Regions from separate parts of the Nocardia sp. NPDC003963 genome, predicted to be linked through region 2. Evidence: riboswitches for the same ligand, from Rfam matches in the RefSeq annotation. Region 2 holds a riboswitch; each other region holds the start of a gene.
What was found. Region 2 has a riboswitch for cobalamin ahead of ACWEWT_RS17955 (short-chain fatty acyl-CoA regulator family protein). Riboswitches for the same ligand answer to the same signal wherever they lie in the genome.

Region 1 (3,848 bases), on a different contig from region 2:
GGATGAGGTGGTCACAAAACTCGGATACGAACAGCTCGGTCGCCACGACCTCCGGCACACCGGCCTGGCCCGTGTTGCCGACGCCGGTGTGCGGCTGCACCGCTCCAGCGGGTCGTCGGCCAAACCGACCCCCAAATCACCCGCTGGTGCCTGCATCCGGACAATCAGGCCATTCGCTCCGACGCGGTCAAGTGGTCCAGATATCTCCGCGGCGATACTGGCCCCAGATTTGCCCCGCCTTCCGGGCCTTCCGGTGAGAAGAAAACACCCTCCGACGCAGGTCAGAGAGTGTTTTCGTGTGTCGGGCTGACAGGATTTGAACCTGCGACCACTTGACCCCCAGTCAAGTGCGCTACCAAACTGCGCCACAGCCCGTTGCGCCTCGCGTTCCGGCGCTCGATGAGATTACCTCAGAGGTGCTCGGGAGCGGAAATCGGCTGGTCATGCGGGTGTTGTCGGGCGTCGGCGACAGTGCGTGAATCCCGTTCGGGCGTGGCGCTGGTTCCGGTCGGTGTGCCGCGCATACGGATTCGCGCGCGGTCCGCCGCGAGTGCCGGGATCGCCGCCAGCGTGATGGTCACCGCGGCGATGGTGAAGGCGGTGGTGAAGTCCGTGCCGATGACCGGGATGACGAGTAACGGGCCTGCCACTTGGCCTATGGCGTAGGTCGCGGTCAGCACAGCCGCTGCGCGGGTCTTCGGTAGCCGGTGTGCGAAGTCGGGAGTCAGGACCACTACGGCCATGAAACTGCCATGGTGGTTTCGCCGGTCACGAGCAGCGCTGCCCATACGGCGAACATCGGCCGGGTGTTCAGATGTGGTCGGTGGGACAATCCTGTCTCCGATGGCCCTGGCGGCTCGGGATCGTGAGCTGCGCTTATGCTGGCGAGTGCAGCTGGTTCGTCCCGCTCGACTCCGGTGTGAGCGGGATGTCGAACCCGCCGGGCGGCGCCACCGACGCCGATCGGCGGGTGCGAGGGAACCCGGTGGGAATCCGGGACTGTCCCGCAGCGGTGACCGGGAACGATCGCCGTCCTACGGCACCGGGCCGGAGGGTCCGGGAAGCGACGGCCGGTGATGCCGGCCCGGAGATGTTCCACCCCGGGTCGATCTCCAGAGGTCGATGCCCGCGAGTCCGAAAACCTGCCGGTTGCGCCGGGTACGCCGTACCCGGCGGCCGTCGCCTCGTGGACCGGGCGTTACGCCGGCAACCGACGTGTTCGTCTCCGCGGGTGCGTGTCGTCGCGCGTCCGAACGGGCGGCTGCCGGTCCTGCCACCGAGGGAGTTCGCATCATGCCGGAACCTGCCACGGCCCTCGGCGCGCCCGGGCTTCCGGGGCTCGATCGCGGCGGCGCGGATTCGGCAAGGAACAACTACGGTGCCCTGTCCGTGTGTTGTTGCCGAAACTGTGGAAGTTCGGTAACGAACGACGAAACAGATTGTCCTGCAACATGTGTGAATGTGACGTGGGTGTTTCGGTCCGAGGACGCGGTGATCGAGTCGTGGGACCCGTCGCCGCGAACGCCGCTGAATCGAGACCGGGTCGCCCCGTACCTTTGCGGAGTCGGGAGCGGGTCGGGGCGGTCGTATGGCATGTGCCGCCCGGCGCCCGGTCACCCGTAGTCCAGGAAGGAGTCGGCAGTGGAGAAGATGTATGCCGGGGGCCGGCTGCGTGTGCTGCGTGAGCAGCGGGGGCTGTCCCAATCCGGGCTCGCCAAGACCCTCGGGCTGTCGGTGAGCTATGTGAACCAGCTCGAGAACGATCAGCGGCCGTTGACGATCCCGGTTCTGCTGCGGCTCACGGCGACCTTCGATCTGGAGGTGGGTTTCTTCGCCCCGGAAACCGATGCCCGGCTGCTCGCGGACCTGCACGAGGTGTTCGCCGAGGAGCCCGAGTTCGCGTCGGTGAGCAGCAGTGAACTCGACGATCTGCTCTCGCGAGTGCCGACGGCGGCTCGATTGCTGATCAGTCAGCACCGGCGCTTGCGGGCGGCCAACGAGCAGCTCGACCAGCTCACTGCCGGGCTCGACGCGCCGGAGGCCGGCCGCCGCACCGCGATGCCCTACGAGGATGTTCGCGATTACTTCTACGACCGCCGCAACCATATCCCCGCTCTGGACACGGCCGCGGAGGATCTGTTCGCGCGCGGCGGGTTCACGCCGGGGGGATTGGATCTGCAGCTGGCTCGGCTGCTGCGGGACGAACACGACGTGGTGGTGCGGATCCGTTCGGAGGACCCCGGCCGTCCCGGGCCCAAGCGGATCTACGATCCGGACGCCCGGACGCTCACTCTCGCGCGCCGCCTCACTGCCGGTCAGCGAGCTTTCCAGCTGGCCACCCAGTTGGCGTTTCTCACCCAGTCCGCGGTGATCGAGGATCTGCTCGCCGAGACGGCGGCACTGCCCGCGGCCTCGCGCGGACTGTTGCGTATCGGTCTGGCGAACTATTTCGCCGGTGCGCTGATCCTGCCCTACGGGGCTTTCCTCGACGCGGCCGAGACGATGGGTTACGACATCGACCTGCTCTCCGCGCAATTCGAGGTCGGGTTCGAGACCGTATGTCATCGTCTGTCGACGTTGCAGCGGCGCGGGCAACGTGGGGTGCCGTTCTTCTTCGTGCGCACCGACCGCGCGGGCAATATTTCCAAGCGCCAGTCCGCCACCGCGTTCCACTTCTCCCGGGTCGGCGGCAGCTGCCCGCTGTGGGTCGTGCACGACGCCTTCGCCACCCCCGGCCGGATCCGGACCCAGATCGCCGAGATGCCCGACGGGCGCACCTATTTGTGGCTCGCGCGAACCACGGGGGAGAGCAACGCCGGATACCTGGCGCCTTCGCGCGATTTCGCCGTCGGTCTCGGTTGCGATCTCGCGTTCGCGGAGAAACTGGTCTACTCGCACGGGCTGCCCATTCACGACACGGTCGCCGCCGTGCCCATCGGGCCGGGCTGTCGCGTCTGTGAGCGCACCGCCTGCGCGCAGCGTGCGTTCCCGCAGATCGGCCGTCCCCTCGCGGTGGACGAGAATCGTCCGGCGAACACTCCGTACGCCCCGACCGGGCCCAGCTGAGCGGTACCGCTTGCGGCGAGTTCGTCGCACCGCGCGTCGGCCTTGTCGTCGACGGGGGTTGGGCCGGACGGTGCCGGTGCAGGTCGCGGTGGGAGGCCGGGTCGGTTCCGCGAACGTGCGCCGCGTGGCCCGGGTCGGTCGTCGCGGGGCTTCGGGCCTTGCACACCAAGTGTGAGGTGAGTCATAAAAATGGATCTTCTGTCACAGACAACAGGCGGCCGGGATCACGAGGGCAACACCTCGAGTGGACAGGAGATCCTCATGACCGGCCAGCGCGTACATGTTGTCGTCATCGGCGGTGGTTACGCCGGAACGTTGGCGGCCAACCGGCTCCAGCGCAATCCCGATATCGATATCACTCTCGTCAATCCGCGCCCCGAGTTCGTGCAGCGCCTGCGCCTGCACCAGTTCGCGGCCGGCACGGGTGACGCGACCGCCGACTACGCCGGTCTGCTCGGCGAGCGGGTTCGGTTGGTGGTCGACACCGTCACCCGTATCGATACCGAACAGCGGCAGATCCGGTTGGGCGCCGGTCCCGCCCTGGACTACGACTATGTCCTCTACGCGGTCGGCAGTACCGGCGCAGTCCCGGCCGCCGTGCCCGGGGCAGTGGAATTCGCCCACCCCATCGCCGAGTTGGAGCACGCCCGGCGGCTCCGCGCCGCCCTCGGCGAATGTCGTGCCGATGCCCCGGTCACCGTCGTCGGCGGTGGGCTCACCGGTATCGAGACCGCTGCCGAACTGGCCGAACAGGGCCGGACGGTGACGCTCGTCTGCGGCGG
Region 2 (3,848 bases):
GGCTGTCAGCGAAAGCAGGTTGTCGTAGATCATTCCGACTCCGCACGGTCGGGCCGCCCCCGCTGACCGAGAGGTATATCCGGGCTGCGGCATCTCCAAGGCGTCGGCGATCATGCCGATAAGCGAGGCAGCGAACGCCGTTGTCGAACGTCAGAGCTTCTGTCGGTGTCGAAAGGGTGGGGCAAATGCTCACACCACCCACCTGCGATTTTAGCAGCCGGCGCAATGCCGCTCCCGAGGCATTGCCCATCGATTCGGCCGGCGTGACGTTGTGACATCGACGTCGCCGATCAACATGTCGAACCGGGTTCCCTGGTCCCGCTGTTGCTGGCGGGCGCCGACAAGGACCCCACCGTCTTCCCCGATCCCGAACGATTCGATGTGACCAGGGGCAACGCCGCGGAGCACCTCTCGTTCAGCAGCGGGCTGCACGGCTGTCCGGGCGCTGATCTGGCCCGATCGAGAGGCACCGTCGCATTGCGCGCCCTGTTCGAGCGGTACCCTGATCTGCGTCCGGACGGGCCGCCGATCCCGCGCGGCCTGGTGAACCCGAACAGCTACCGTTCCATGCCCGCCAGACTCTTTGTCGGCTGGAGACCGCTGGGTCGAACAGTGCCCGGATACAGGCGGGGCTCGCCGATTCGCGTGTGTTGTATCCCTGCGGACAGCCGGTTGGTCGGATGCTGATGCTCCGGGTTCCATGGAGCATGTTCGCCCAGTCGAGACCACTCCGGCGGCCTATGCGCGCACCGCACAGAGCGCGAGCTCGATGGGAACTCGAAGTCATTGTGCCGGAGGAGCCGCCGGCACCTACACCGGATGCCGCACGCGCTTTGCCGCGCTCGCTCCTGGAAGTCGCGACAAGGCCGCGATGGCCCGGGAAGCCGAGCGTTCCGTCGGCGACGCGGAGCTCGGCGAAATGTCGCAGTACCCTGTCGACGTACGGCTCTCGACAGTGCTCGTCGATCCGGGACACCGATCTCATGTACTACCCGCCCGCCGATCGATGTTTCTGGAGGCGGGCATATTCTGGCGGGCGCAGCTGGTTCGTCGTGCGCTGTTGCGACGGTGTGCGGCGTCGAAGCCCGCCGGTTGACGTTTCGCGACGTCGAGTGGCCGGGTGAGAGGGAACCCGGTGGGAATCCGGGACTGTCCCGCAGCGGTGAGCGGGAACGACCGCCGTCATAGAGCACTGGGTTCTGTCCTGGGAAGCGACGGCGTAGTACAGCTCGGGGTATATCCCGAGTCGGCCGATCGAGGCCGATGCCCGTGAGTCCGAAGACCTGCCGGTTGTGCCGGGTGCGCCGTGCCCGGCGGCCGTCGCCTCGCGGAGTGGGTGCTACGCCGATATCCACGCATTCGGGAGAGTTCCCGATGCGCAGTCGTCGTGTGCGCGTGAACGGGTGACGGCCGTTCACTGCCGACGACAGGGTATGTATCGTGTCATCACTTTCGGGGTTCTCAGGGCCGTCGAGTCGCGGTCGCCGCAGGTCTGCCTGCCCCGTGCACTCAGGTGCTCAGTGGAGCCTTCCCGAACCGGCACCCCGGTGCAGGCGATCGGTACGGTCCGACCACTCGGCCGGTTGGTCTCCGGTGACCGGCATTGTGCGCTGCTGGGCCGGGGGTTCCGGTCGGAGTAGTACCCGCGGCCCCTCGCGTCGGGCGCAAGCACAGCACGTTCGGTTCGGGTGGCCGATTGTCGGCTCGAACGTTGCGGGAAGGAGGTCGGCCGGTGGAGAAGATGTATGCGGGCGCTCGGTTGCGGGTGTTGCGTGAGCAGGAGGGATTGTCTCAGTCCCGGCTGGCCAAGATGCTCGGATTGTCGCTGAGTTATGTCAATCAGCTGGAGAACGATCAGCGGCCGCTGACGGTGCCGGTGCTGATGCGGTTGACATCGACCTTCGATTTGGAGGTGGGTTTCTTCGCGCCGGAGACCGATGCGCGGTTGCTGGCAGATCTGCAGGAGGCATTCGCCGAGGATCCGGAATCCGGCTCGGTCAGCGGCAGCGAACTCGACGATCTTCTTTCGCGGGTGCCGGCCGCGGCGCGGCTGCTGATCAGTCAGCACCGCCGGTTGCGCAGTGCCAACGGCCAGCTCGAACAGCTCACCGCCGGGCTCGAATCGCCGGTGGTCGATCCGCGGACAGCGATGCCCTACGAAGATGTTCGTGACTTCTTCTACGACCGCCGTAATCACATCCCGGCCTTGGATACTGCCGCCGAGAGCCTGTTCGTACGGGGCGGATTCACGCTCGGTGGGCTCGATCTGCAACTGGCCCACCTGCTGCACGAAGAACACGATGTGAAGGTTTCGATCCGCTCGGAAGACCCGGCCCGGCCCGGTCCCAAGCGTCTCTATGATCCGGAGAAACGTACGCTCGTACTCGCGCGGCGCCTGACCGCCGGGCAGCGCGCGTTCCAGTTGGCTACGCAGCTGGCGTTTCTCACCCAGTCGGGGGTGATCGAGGATCTGTTCGCCGAGAGTGCTGCGTTGCCGACGGAATCGCGTCGGCTGCTGCGGATCGGGCTGGCCAATTACTTCGCAGGCGCGTTGATCTTGCCCTACGGGTTGTTCCTGAGTGCGGCCGAGGCGTTACGTTACGATATCGATCTGCTCGCGGCGCAGTTCGAGGTCGGTTTCGAAACGGTGTGTCATCGGTTGTCGACGTTGCAGCGGCGTGGGCAGCGTGGTGTGCCGTTCTTCTTCGTCCGTACCGATCGAGCGGGCAATATCTCCAAGCGCCAGTCCGCCACCGCGTTTCACTTCTCCCGTGCCGGGGGAAGTTGCCCGCTGTGGGTGGTACACGATGCGTTCGCGACGCCGGGCCGGATCCGCACGCAGATCGCGGAGATGCCGGATGGACGGACCTATCTGTGGTTGGCGCGGACTACAGGCGAGAGCAGCCCGGGCTATTTGGCGCCGTCGCGAGATTTCGCCGTCGGACTCGGTTGTGATCTGGCCTACGCCGACAAACTCGTGTATTCCCACGGGCTCCCGCTCGACGATGCGGCTGCCGCTGTTCCGATCGGAGCCGGTTGCCGGGTATGTGAGCGTGTGGCGTGTCCGCAACGGGCTTTCCCGCAGATCGGGCGACCGCTCGCCGCTGACGAGAACCGCCCGGCGACAACCCCGTACGCGCCCGCGGTGGTCGATGGCTGAAGGTGCCCGCCAAAGGCGGTCGGGTCGGGCTGCGGCGTAGGCACCGGCGCGCGGTCACCGGGGCGGGCCCGGCCATGCGCACGGTGTGCTGGATGAGCGGCACATCGTGGGTCCGGATCGCCGCGCCTCCTGCGGAGGCGAGTGCCGCGCCGGCGAGCGACCCCGCGAGCCGGTCGGCGGGGTTGGGTGATCCGAGAACGGCGTGGATGAAGGACTTCCGGGTGGCTCCGATCGCCCGGGCCGTGCTCGGCGGAACGGTTCGAGCGGCGCGGCGCAGGCGGAGTAACCGAGCCATGGCTGCCGACCCACGTCGGCTTGCGCCGGTCCGCCGTGTCCTCCACAAACTCCACAACTTTGCAGTTCAGTCTCCACAAAATACGCATTTGCGACGGATTCCGGCAGCTCTGTCGCGTCAGTAGCGTGCGAATCGAAGCGAATCGCATCGATCCCTGGAGGCCGAGGACTGTGAAGAATCATCTCGTCCGTACCCATCGTTCCGCGGAGCATTTCCCCCGCGAGCAGCATCTGGCATGGCGGATCGCGGAGGTCGCGACAGATCCGGTGGAGGTCGCCCCGGAGACCGAGGAGATGATCGTCAACCGGATCATCGACAACGCGGCGGTCGCCGCGGCGTCGTTGATCCGGCGCCCGGTCGCCAATGCGCGCGCCCAGGCTCTGGCCCACCCGT
Region 3 (3,848 bases), on a different contig from region 2:
GCGACCGCAAATGCCCGGGCCGGCCGGAGAAATCTCATCACTGTTCCTTCTCGTCGAAGATGACCTGTGGGACACCCAGCCGCGGATGGTCGACGATATGGCCGCCGATCGAGAACCAGCGAGTGAGGACCTCGGTGGTGATCACTTCGTGCGGGCGGCCCGAACAGACGAGTCGGCCCGCGTACAGGACGAAGATCCGGTCGCAGTGCTGCGCGGCGAGATTGAGGTCGTGGAGAGCCGCGATCACGGTGATCCCCAGACCGCGTGCCGCGGACAGCACGCTGTACTGGTGGCGGACGTCGAGGTGATTGGTCGGTTCGTCCAGGACGAGCACACGCGGTTGCTGGGCCAGCGCCCGCGCGATCAGCACCCGTTGGCGTTCACCGCCGGACAGTGCGAGAAAGCCGCGCGTGGCGAGATGACCGATATCGGCGGTGGCCATGGCCGCGGCGCAGATCTCGCGGTCGCGGCGGTGTGTACCGCGCAGCAGCGCGGTATGTGGTAGCCGCCCGGTGGCGACTACCTCGGCGGCGGTGAAATCGAACGGGGTGTTCGCGTCCTGGGTCAGCGCCGCGACCTGGCGGGCGTTCTCCCGCATGCTGATCGCCGAGATATCCGTCCCGTCGACCAGGACGCGCCCCGAAGTCGGCGACAGGGCGCGGTAGAGGCATCGCAGCAGGGTGGATTTACCACTGCCGTTCGGTCCGACGACGCCGATGAACGCACCGGGCGCGGCGGTCAGGGTCACCGCCTCGACCACCGGCGTGCCGTCGAACTCGACCGCCACGTTCTCGTAATCGACCCGCATCAGCCGTGTTCCACCAGCGCGCCGCGGCGGCGCATCAACAGGACGAAAACGGGGACGCCCACCGCCGCGGTGATCGCGCCCAGGGGGAGTTCCTGCGGAGGTATGAGGGTCCGCGCCACCAGATCCGCGGTCACCAGGAACACCGCGCCCAGCAGAGGCGTCACGATCGTGAGCCGTCGATGGTCGGCTCCGACCAGCAGTCTGGCGATATGCGGCACCACCAGCCCGACGAAGCCGATGGCGCCGCATACGGCGACGAAACAGCCCGTCATCGCGGCGGCGACCACGAACAGGAGCAGCCGGAACCGGGAAGCGTCCACTCCGAGTGCGGCACCGACCTCGTCCCCCATCGCCAGCGCGTTCAGATGACGCGCGTACACGGCGATCACCGTCAGCCCGGACAAGGCCGCTGCGGCGACCAGGGGAACCATCTGCCAGGTCGCGCCCGCCAGACTCCCGAGCAGCCAGAACATCACCGAACGGGCGGCATCCCCGTGCGGGGCCAGGAACACCAGTACCGTCGTCGCGGCGGAGAAACCGTAACCGACGGCAGTACCCGTCAGTACCAGCCGCAGCGGTACCAGCCCGGACGCCGAGCGCGCCATCAGATAGACGAGAAGGGTGGCGCCGAGCGCACCGATGAAGGCCGCGGTCGACAGCGCGTAGATGCCGAGAGCCCCGAAAACGCCGAAGAGTACGACTGCGGTGGCCCCCACCGACGCCCCTGAGGAGATCCCCAGTACGTACGGGTCGGCGAGCGCATTACGGACCATGGCCTGCACCAGCAGCCCGACCCCGCCCAGACCCGCGCCGACGAGAGCAGCCGACAGGACCCGGGGCAATCGGGAGTCGACGATGATCCGATAGTCGGCGACGTCGGTGGCGAGCACCGTCGCGCCGGTGAGTTCGGCCCACAGGAACCAGATCGTGTCACGCCACGGGATCTGGGCCGCACCGAGCGCCAGCGCGAGTACGGAGATCACCACGAGTGCCACGACGAGGCCGGAGGCAAGCACGGCGACGGGCAGCCGCCGTTTCTCGACAGTTCTCATCGGCCGGCGCTATCCGCACCGTCCCGAAGCGTATGTGCGCAGGCAGCCGAGCACCACAGGACCCATATCTCGTCAACCGCTCCCTCGGAGTCGACAGGAGACCGCGCCGTCGGCTCGGCCGCGCGGGCAGGTCTTCGGGCTCGTGGACGGGATACCGGATATCCGGTATCGCCTACTGGCGGTCGCTTCCCGGGCGGCGGGCCCAGTGCTGATGACCGCGGTCGTTTCCACATACCGCTGCGGGGCAGCTCCGGATTCCCACCGGATTCCCTCTTGCGAACCGCCCATCACGGACAGGCGGTAACCAGCGCCCGGTCACAGTAGCATTCCGGTCGATGCCGAGCCGTCCGTGGGCAGATGGCGAACCGGTCGTCGGTACCGATCGGCCCTGTGCGAATCCCCGCGGCGACCTCCGGGCTTGCGTCCGCAACATGGCATATGCTTTGGCCTCGACGACACGAAGTGCATATGTGCCCGGTTCTGCGTTCGAACAGAGATACTCGCAGTACTCGATCGAGATCTGTTGGATCGAAGCGTCGCCTTTCCCTGCTTACGGTTCGCTGACCAGCAGAGTTGTGCTCGCGTCCGCGGCAATCGTGTCTCTCGGTTCAACAATCGCCCTGACTGGATCACACGCATGAAGGATCGGTATGAAGAGCGAAAAACGAGCTTGGCTAGCAGTTTTGACAGGAGTCCTCATAGTCGCAGCCGGTGGCGCGATCGCCGCGCCGGCCGCTTGGACGCAACCGGCGTCGTCGCGCTCACCGGGCGCCGGGGGCGATATCCTCCGTGCCGAGGCAGCGCACCTGGCAATCTCGGCCCCGGGTCTACCCGGGACGGTACCGGTGCAGTCGACCCGCCTCACTTACGCCAGCAGCGACACCCATGACGCGCCGACCACGGTGGTGGGTACGTATCTGGAGCCGATTGCGCCGTGGACCGGCCCGGGGGAACGCCCGCTGGTGGCGTATGCGGGTGGTACCCAGGGGCAAGGCGTCGAGTGCGCGCCGTCGGCGATGCTGTCGCAGGTGGTCCGGTACCAGCCGCCGGCCGATCTGGTCTTCGAATACGACGTCATCGCGATCTACCAGATGCTGTCCCGCGGGATGGCAGTGGTGATGACCGACTATCACGACCTCGGCGCGCCGGGCATCCACAATTTCCTCAACCGCAAGACACAGGGTTACGCGGTACTGGATTCCGCCCGCGCCGCGTTGGGGTTGCCCGGTGCCGGTTTCACGCCGAACTCGCCGGTCGTACTCTACGGCTACTCCCAGGGCGGGATGGCTTCCGCGGCGGCGGCCGAACTACAACCGGAGTATGCCCCCGAGCTGAACGTACGAGGCGCCTATGTGGGCGGTCCTCCGGTGGGCCCGCAGGAATATATCGCGCGCAGCGACGGCCACCCCGGCGTCGCACCGGCCATCGCCTGGATCCTCAACGGCATCGCCGCCGACTATCCCGGTACCCGTCCGGAAATCGATGCCGCGCTCAACGACACCGGTAAGGCGATCCTGCGCGATTCGATAGGTAAGTGCGGTGGTGGGCTCTCCAGCACCATGGCGCAGCCGCAGGTCACCGCGCAGTGGACGACCAGCGGACTGCCTCTCGCGGCCGTGATCGACGGCTCCCCGGAACTGAAGAAGGCATTCGACCAGCAGCGGCTCGGCGGCCTCACTCCGGCGGTGCCGGTACGTATCTACTCGGCCAGGAACGATGAGGCTGCTCCGTACCCGGCCGTGCACGGTATGGCGTCGAGCTGGTGCGGTGGCGGCGCGGCCGTTCAGCTGGATTCCGACGCTGGGTTGCCTCCCGTATCCGCCGGTTTCCTGGGCACCCACGATGTGGCCTTCTTCCCGTCGATGATGACCTCGGAGCAGTGGGTGAACGATCGCCTCGCCGGTGTGCCGGCGCCGGTGAACTGTGGTGCCCTGCCGTAGTTCCGCGAGTGTAAGAGCGATCGAAACACCCGTCCGGACAGTGGGTCT
Region 4 (3,848 bases), on a different contig from region 2:
TAGAACAGACCCTGGTCCGACCACCTCCGTGACAACCCCGATCCTGTTGTCCTCCCTGGGCACGACTCCGTACACCACGGAGATGGGCCTTTCGGATTACGCGGTATCCGGCAGTGAACCGGTTCGGTGAAGGGCGGCCCACTACCGCGGGTCCGTACGGCAGCCGACTGCCTATCGTGGATTCGTGACTCTGCCGATACCGGACCCCGCCGCGGAAGGCGCTCTGATCATCCGAGCCGTGACCGATCTACTCGGCGGCGATCTACTCGGCCTGTATCTGTACGGCTCGGCGGTGACCAGCGGTCTGCGGCCGGACAGCGACCTCGATTTCCTGGCGGTCACGATCTCGCGCATCACCCCCGAGATCCGGGATCGCCTGGCCGGCAGCCTGCTCCGGTATTCCGGGCGCTGGCCGCGGTCGGGCCCCGCCCGGCCCGTGGAGCTGACGGTGGTCGTGCGCGACGATATCGTTCCGTGGCGCTTCCCACCGCGTGCGGAGTTCGTCTACGGCGAATGGCTGCGTGCGGAGTTCGAGCGGGGCACTGTCCCGGCTTCCGCGGACGACCCCGATCTGGCGATCCTGCTCACCATGGCGCGTGACGGGTCGCTCGCGCTGGCCGGGCCGCCGGCCCACCGGATTCTGGATCCGGTGCCGCCGGGCGATCTGATTCGGGCGATCACCGCAAGTCTGCCCGTACTGACCGATAGTGTGGACGGTGACGAGCGCAATGTGGTCCTCACCCTGGCGCGTATGTGGGTTACGGCGGACTCCGGGGCGGTGGTGTCCAAGGCGGAAGCCGCGGATCGTCTCCTACCGCTGCTGCCCGCGGGCCACGCCGCGCTGCTGCGCCGGGCGCGGGACGGCTATCTCGGCATCGCGGTGGACGACTGGACCGGGTGCCACGACGCCGTCGCCGCCTTCGTGCGCTACGCCACCGACACGGTCACGGCCGCCTGCGCGCGAACCGGGTGAGCCGGGGCCCCGCCGAACCGGCCGATCCGGCGGGGATCGAGCCGCGAAGGCCCGATCCCCGCGACACCACTACCAGGCGATGGGGCCCTGCGCACCGACGAAGGAACCGTCGGTGGACATATCCGGCGACTCCGCCGCCGCGAGGACGACCGCCGCGGCCTCCTCCGGTGTCGTCGGTGCGTCGGCCGCCGCCGGAGCCAGTTCGGTCGCGACGAAACCGGGGCATACCGAGACCACCCGGACATCGGTGCCGGCGAGGGTTTTCGCCAGCCCGACCGTGATGCTGTTCAACGCCGCCTTCGATGCCTGATAGCCCGGGACCACCATCGAGTAGTACGCCGAGTCCGGATTGCGTTGCTGGGTGAGCGAACCCATCTCGGTGGAGATATTGACGATCCGGCCGGCCGGCGCCCGGCGCACCAGAGGAAGCAACGCTTCGATCACATTGACGGGACCGAAGGTGTTGGTCATGAGGGTCTCGGTGAACGCGCCCGGATGGGCGAAGTTCACCGTGCCCGCCGCGGTCGCCTCGGGCAGAATGCCGGCATTGTTCACCAGTACGTCGATGTGCTCGTATCGTTCGGCGATCGCTTCGCGCAGGCACCGCGCGCTGTCCACCGAGCACACGTCCAGGACTTCGCCCTCGGCCGCGAGCCCCTGTGCCCGCAGTTCTCCCACTACCGTCTCCACCGCCGCCGCGCGGCGTCCGGTGACGATCACCCGGTGGCCCCGCCGGGCGAACGCCGTCGCGGTGGCGCGTCCGATTCCGCGGGTCGCCCCGGTGACCACCACGATCTTCTCCGACATATCGTTCCTTTCGCGATTCCGCTGTTACTCCACGAGCATCGGCGAGGGCACCCCTGGTGTGCTGGCAGGAAATCGCCGTCGCATTCGCCCCCTCGGCACCACCGCACGATCCGGTCGTACGTCCAGTTCTGTGTCCGATAGCATGGTCCACGGCCGCACTGCGGTCGCGGCGCGGTGAGGGAACCCGGTGCGAATCCGGGACTGGCGCGCAACGGTGACACCCGTGTGGTGGAGTCCGATCACTCACCCGCCGAGCTCGGTTCCCGGCCTCGCGCACAGGCCCAGACGCAAGGAGTCCACGCCGTGACGCGGTCCATTTCCCTGGCGGTCGCCGCCGTGGTGTCCACCCTCCTGCTGGCCGGATGTTCCGGTGCGGACAGTTCCGGCGATCCCGCGGCAGCCGCCGGTGGATCCGGTTATCCGATGAAGCTCGGCAACTGCGGAACCGAAATCACCGTCCCGGCGCCCCCGCAACGCGCCGTGGCCCTCAACCAGGGGTCGGCGGAGATCCTGCTGTCACTCGGGCTGGCCGATCGGATGGTGGGCACCGCCACCTGGACCGATCCCGTCCGCGCGAATCTGGCCGCCGACAACGCGCGAGTGCCGCGACTGGCCGACAACAAACCCTCGTTCGAGGTGGTCCTCGACAAGGAACCGGATTTCGTATCCGCGTCCTTCGGCGGCACGCTCGGTCCCGGTGGCGTGGCCGAACGCGAACAGTTCACCGAACTGGGTGTGCCCACCTACCTCTCGCCGACCGATTGTGACGGCAAAACCGATATCAGCGTCAATGCCGACGGCGCCCGGACCGAACCGCTGACCATGGATTCGGTCTACCGGGAGATCCGCGAACTGGCCGCGATCTTCGATGTGCGGGACCGCGGCGAACAGCTGGTCACCGAACTACGCGATCGCCACGACGCCGCGGCCGGGCGGATCGCCGCGGACGGCGTCTCGCTGGCGTTCTGGTTCGCCGATACGTCCACACCGTATGTCGCGGGCTGCTGCGGCTCCTCCGGGATCATCACCGGCGCAGTGGGCGCGAAGAATGTATTCGACGACACCACCGACGAATGGCCGCAGGTCAGCTGGGAGACGGTACTCGACCGTGACCCGGCTGCCCTCGTACTGGCCGATCTGAGCCGGCGCAGTCTCGCCGGGGACGCCCTGGACAGCAAGATCTCGTTCCTGGAATCGAACCCGGTGACCGCCGAACTGTCCGCGGTACGCGATCGGCGCTACATCGTGGTCAACGGCGCCGATCTGAACCCGTCGATCCGGACGGTCGACGGTATCGAGAAGGTCGCCGACGCCCTGGAACGGTGGGGCCACGGTTCGTGAGCCCGGATGCACCGTCGCGCACCACCGCCCGGATCGCCCGCGCACCCGCTACCGCGGCGCTGGTTCTGGCGGGGCTGGTCGTGCTGATCTCCTCGATGGCCTTCACCGTCACCATCGGGCCGGCGGAGCTGTCGGTCGGCGAGGTCTACGCGGTCCTGTTCGAGAAGCTGGGCGCCGGCACCGCCGCTGTTTCGCCGATCCGGGAGGGCATCGTCTGGCAGTTGCGGCTGCCGCGCACCCTGCTCGCCGCGATCTGCGGCGCCGGGCTGGGAGTCTGCGGAGTGGTCATGCAGTCACTGCTGCGCAACCCACTCGCCGACCCGTTCGTCCTGGGGATCTCCTCCGGCGCGTCCACCGGCGCGGTGCTCGTGGCCGTCCTGGGCGTGGGCGGCGGACTGATCTCACTGTCCACCGGAGCGTTCCTCGGGGCGCTCATCTCGTTCGGCCTGGTACTGGTCCTGGCCGCGGGTGCCGGCGGCGGCACCGCCAAGGTGGTGCTGGCCGGGGTGGCCGGGACCCAATTGTTCTCCGCGCTCACCTCGTTCATCGTGCTTTCCTCGGCCGACGCCGAACGGACCCGCGGGATCCTGTTCTGGCTGCTGGGGTCGCTCGCGGGCGCCACCTGGAACGATGTGGGCACCACGGCGATCGTCTGCGCGGGTGGGATGGCGCTGTGCTGGTGGTACGCGTCCGCGCTGGACGCGTTCACCTTCGGTTCCTCGGCCGC

Region 1: linked by a shared signal. The riboswitch ahead of ACWEWT_RS02865 (short-chain fatty acyl-CoA regulator family protein) and the one ahead of ACWEWT_RS17955 (short-chain fatty acyl-CoA regulator family protein) in region 2 are both predicted to bind cobalamin.
Region 3: linked by a shared signal. The riboswitch ahead of ACWEWT_RS13330 (FecCD family ABC transporter permease) and the one ahead of ACWEWT_RS17955 (short-chain fatty acyl-CoA regulator family protein) in region 2 are both predicted to bind cobalamin.
Region 4: linked by a shared signal. The riboswitch ahead of ACWEWT_RS30895 (ABC transporter substrate-binding protein) and the one ahead of ACWEWT_RS17955 (short-chain fatty acyl-CoA regulator family protein) in region 2 are both predicted to bind cobalamin.

Annotation. Positions count from the first base shown of each region.
Region 1 is NZ_JBSGIP010000001.1:604,982-608,829, forward strand. Features, by position in the region: tRNA gene ACWEWT_RS02855 (tRNA-Pro) at 302-375, opposite strand; gene ACWEWT_RS02860 (hypothetical protein) at 411-680, opposite strand; cobalamin riboswitch at 976-1,144, shown strand; gene ACWEWT_RS02865 (short-chain fatty acyl-CoA regulator family protein) at 1,642-3,066, shown strand; gene ACWEWT_RS02870 (NAD(P)/FAD-dependent oxidoreductase) at 3,328-3,848, shown strand, end outside.
Region 2 is NZ_JBSGIP010000009.1:47,914-51,761, forward strand. Features, by position in the region: gene ACWEWT_RS17945 (class I adenylate-forming enzyme family protein) at 1-33, opposite strand, end outside; gene ACWEWT_RS17950 (cytochrome P450) at 325-687, shown strand; cobalamin riboswitch at 1,089-1,290, shown strand; gene ACWEWT_RS17955 (short-chain fatty acyl-CoA regulator family protein) at 1,733-3,160, shown strand; gene prpD (2-methylcitrate dehydratase PrpD) at 3,626-3,848, shown strand, end outside.
Region 3 is NZ_JBSGIP010000004.1:269,378-273,225, forward strand. Features, by position in the region: gene ACWEWT_RS13320 (ABC transporter substrate-binding protein) at 1-38, opposite strand, end outside; gene ACWEWT_RS13325 (ABC transporter ATP-binding protein) at 38-808, opposite strand; gene ACWEWT_RS13330 (FecCD family ABC transporter permease) at 808-1,860, opposite strand; cobalamin riboswitch at 1,969-2,184, opposite strand; gene ACWEWT_RS13335 (lipase family protein) at 2,706-3,800, shown strand.
Region 4 is NZ_JBSGIP010000036.1:21,848-25,695, forward strand. Features, by position in the region: gene ACWEWT_RS30885 (aminoglycoside adenylyltransferase family protein) at 185-973, shown strand; gene ACWEWT_RS30890 (SDR family NAD(P)-dependent oxidoreductase) at 1,043-1,780, opposite strand; cobalamin riboswitch at 1,907-2,066, shown strand; gene ACWEWT_RS30895 (ABC transporter substrate-binding protein) at 2,204-3,121, shown strand; gene ACWEWT_RS30900 (FecCD family ABC transporter permease) at 3,217-3,848, shown strand, end outside.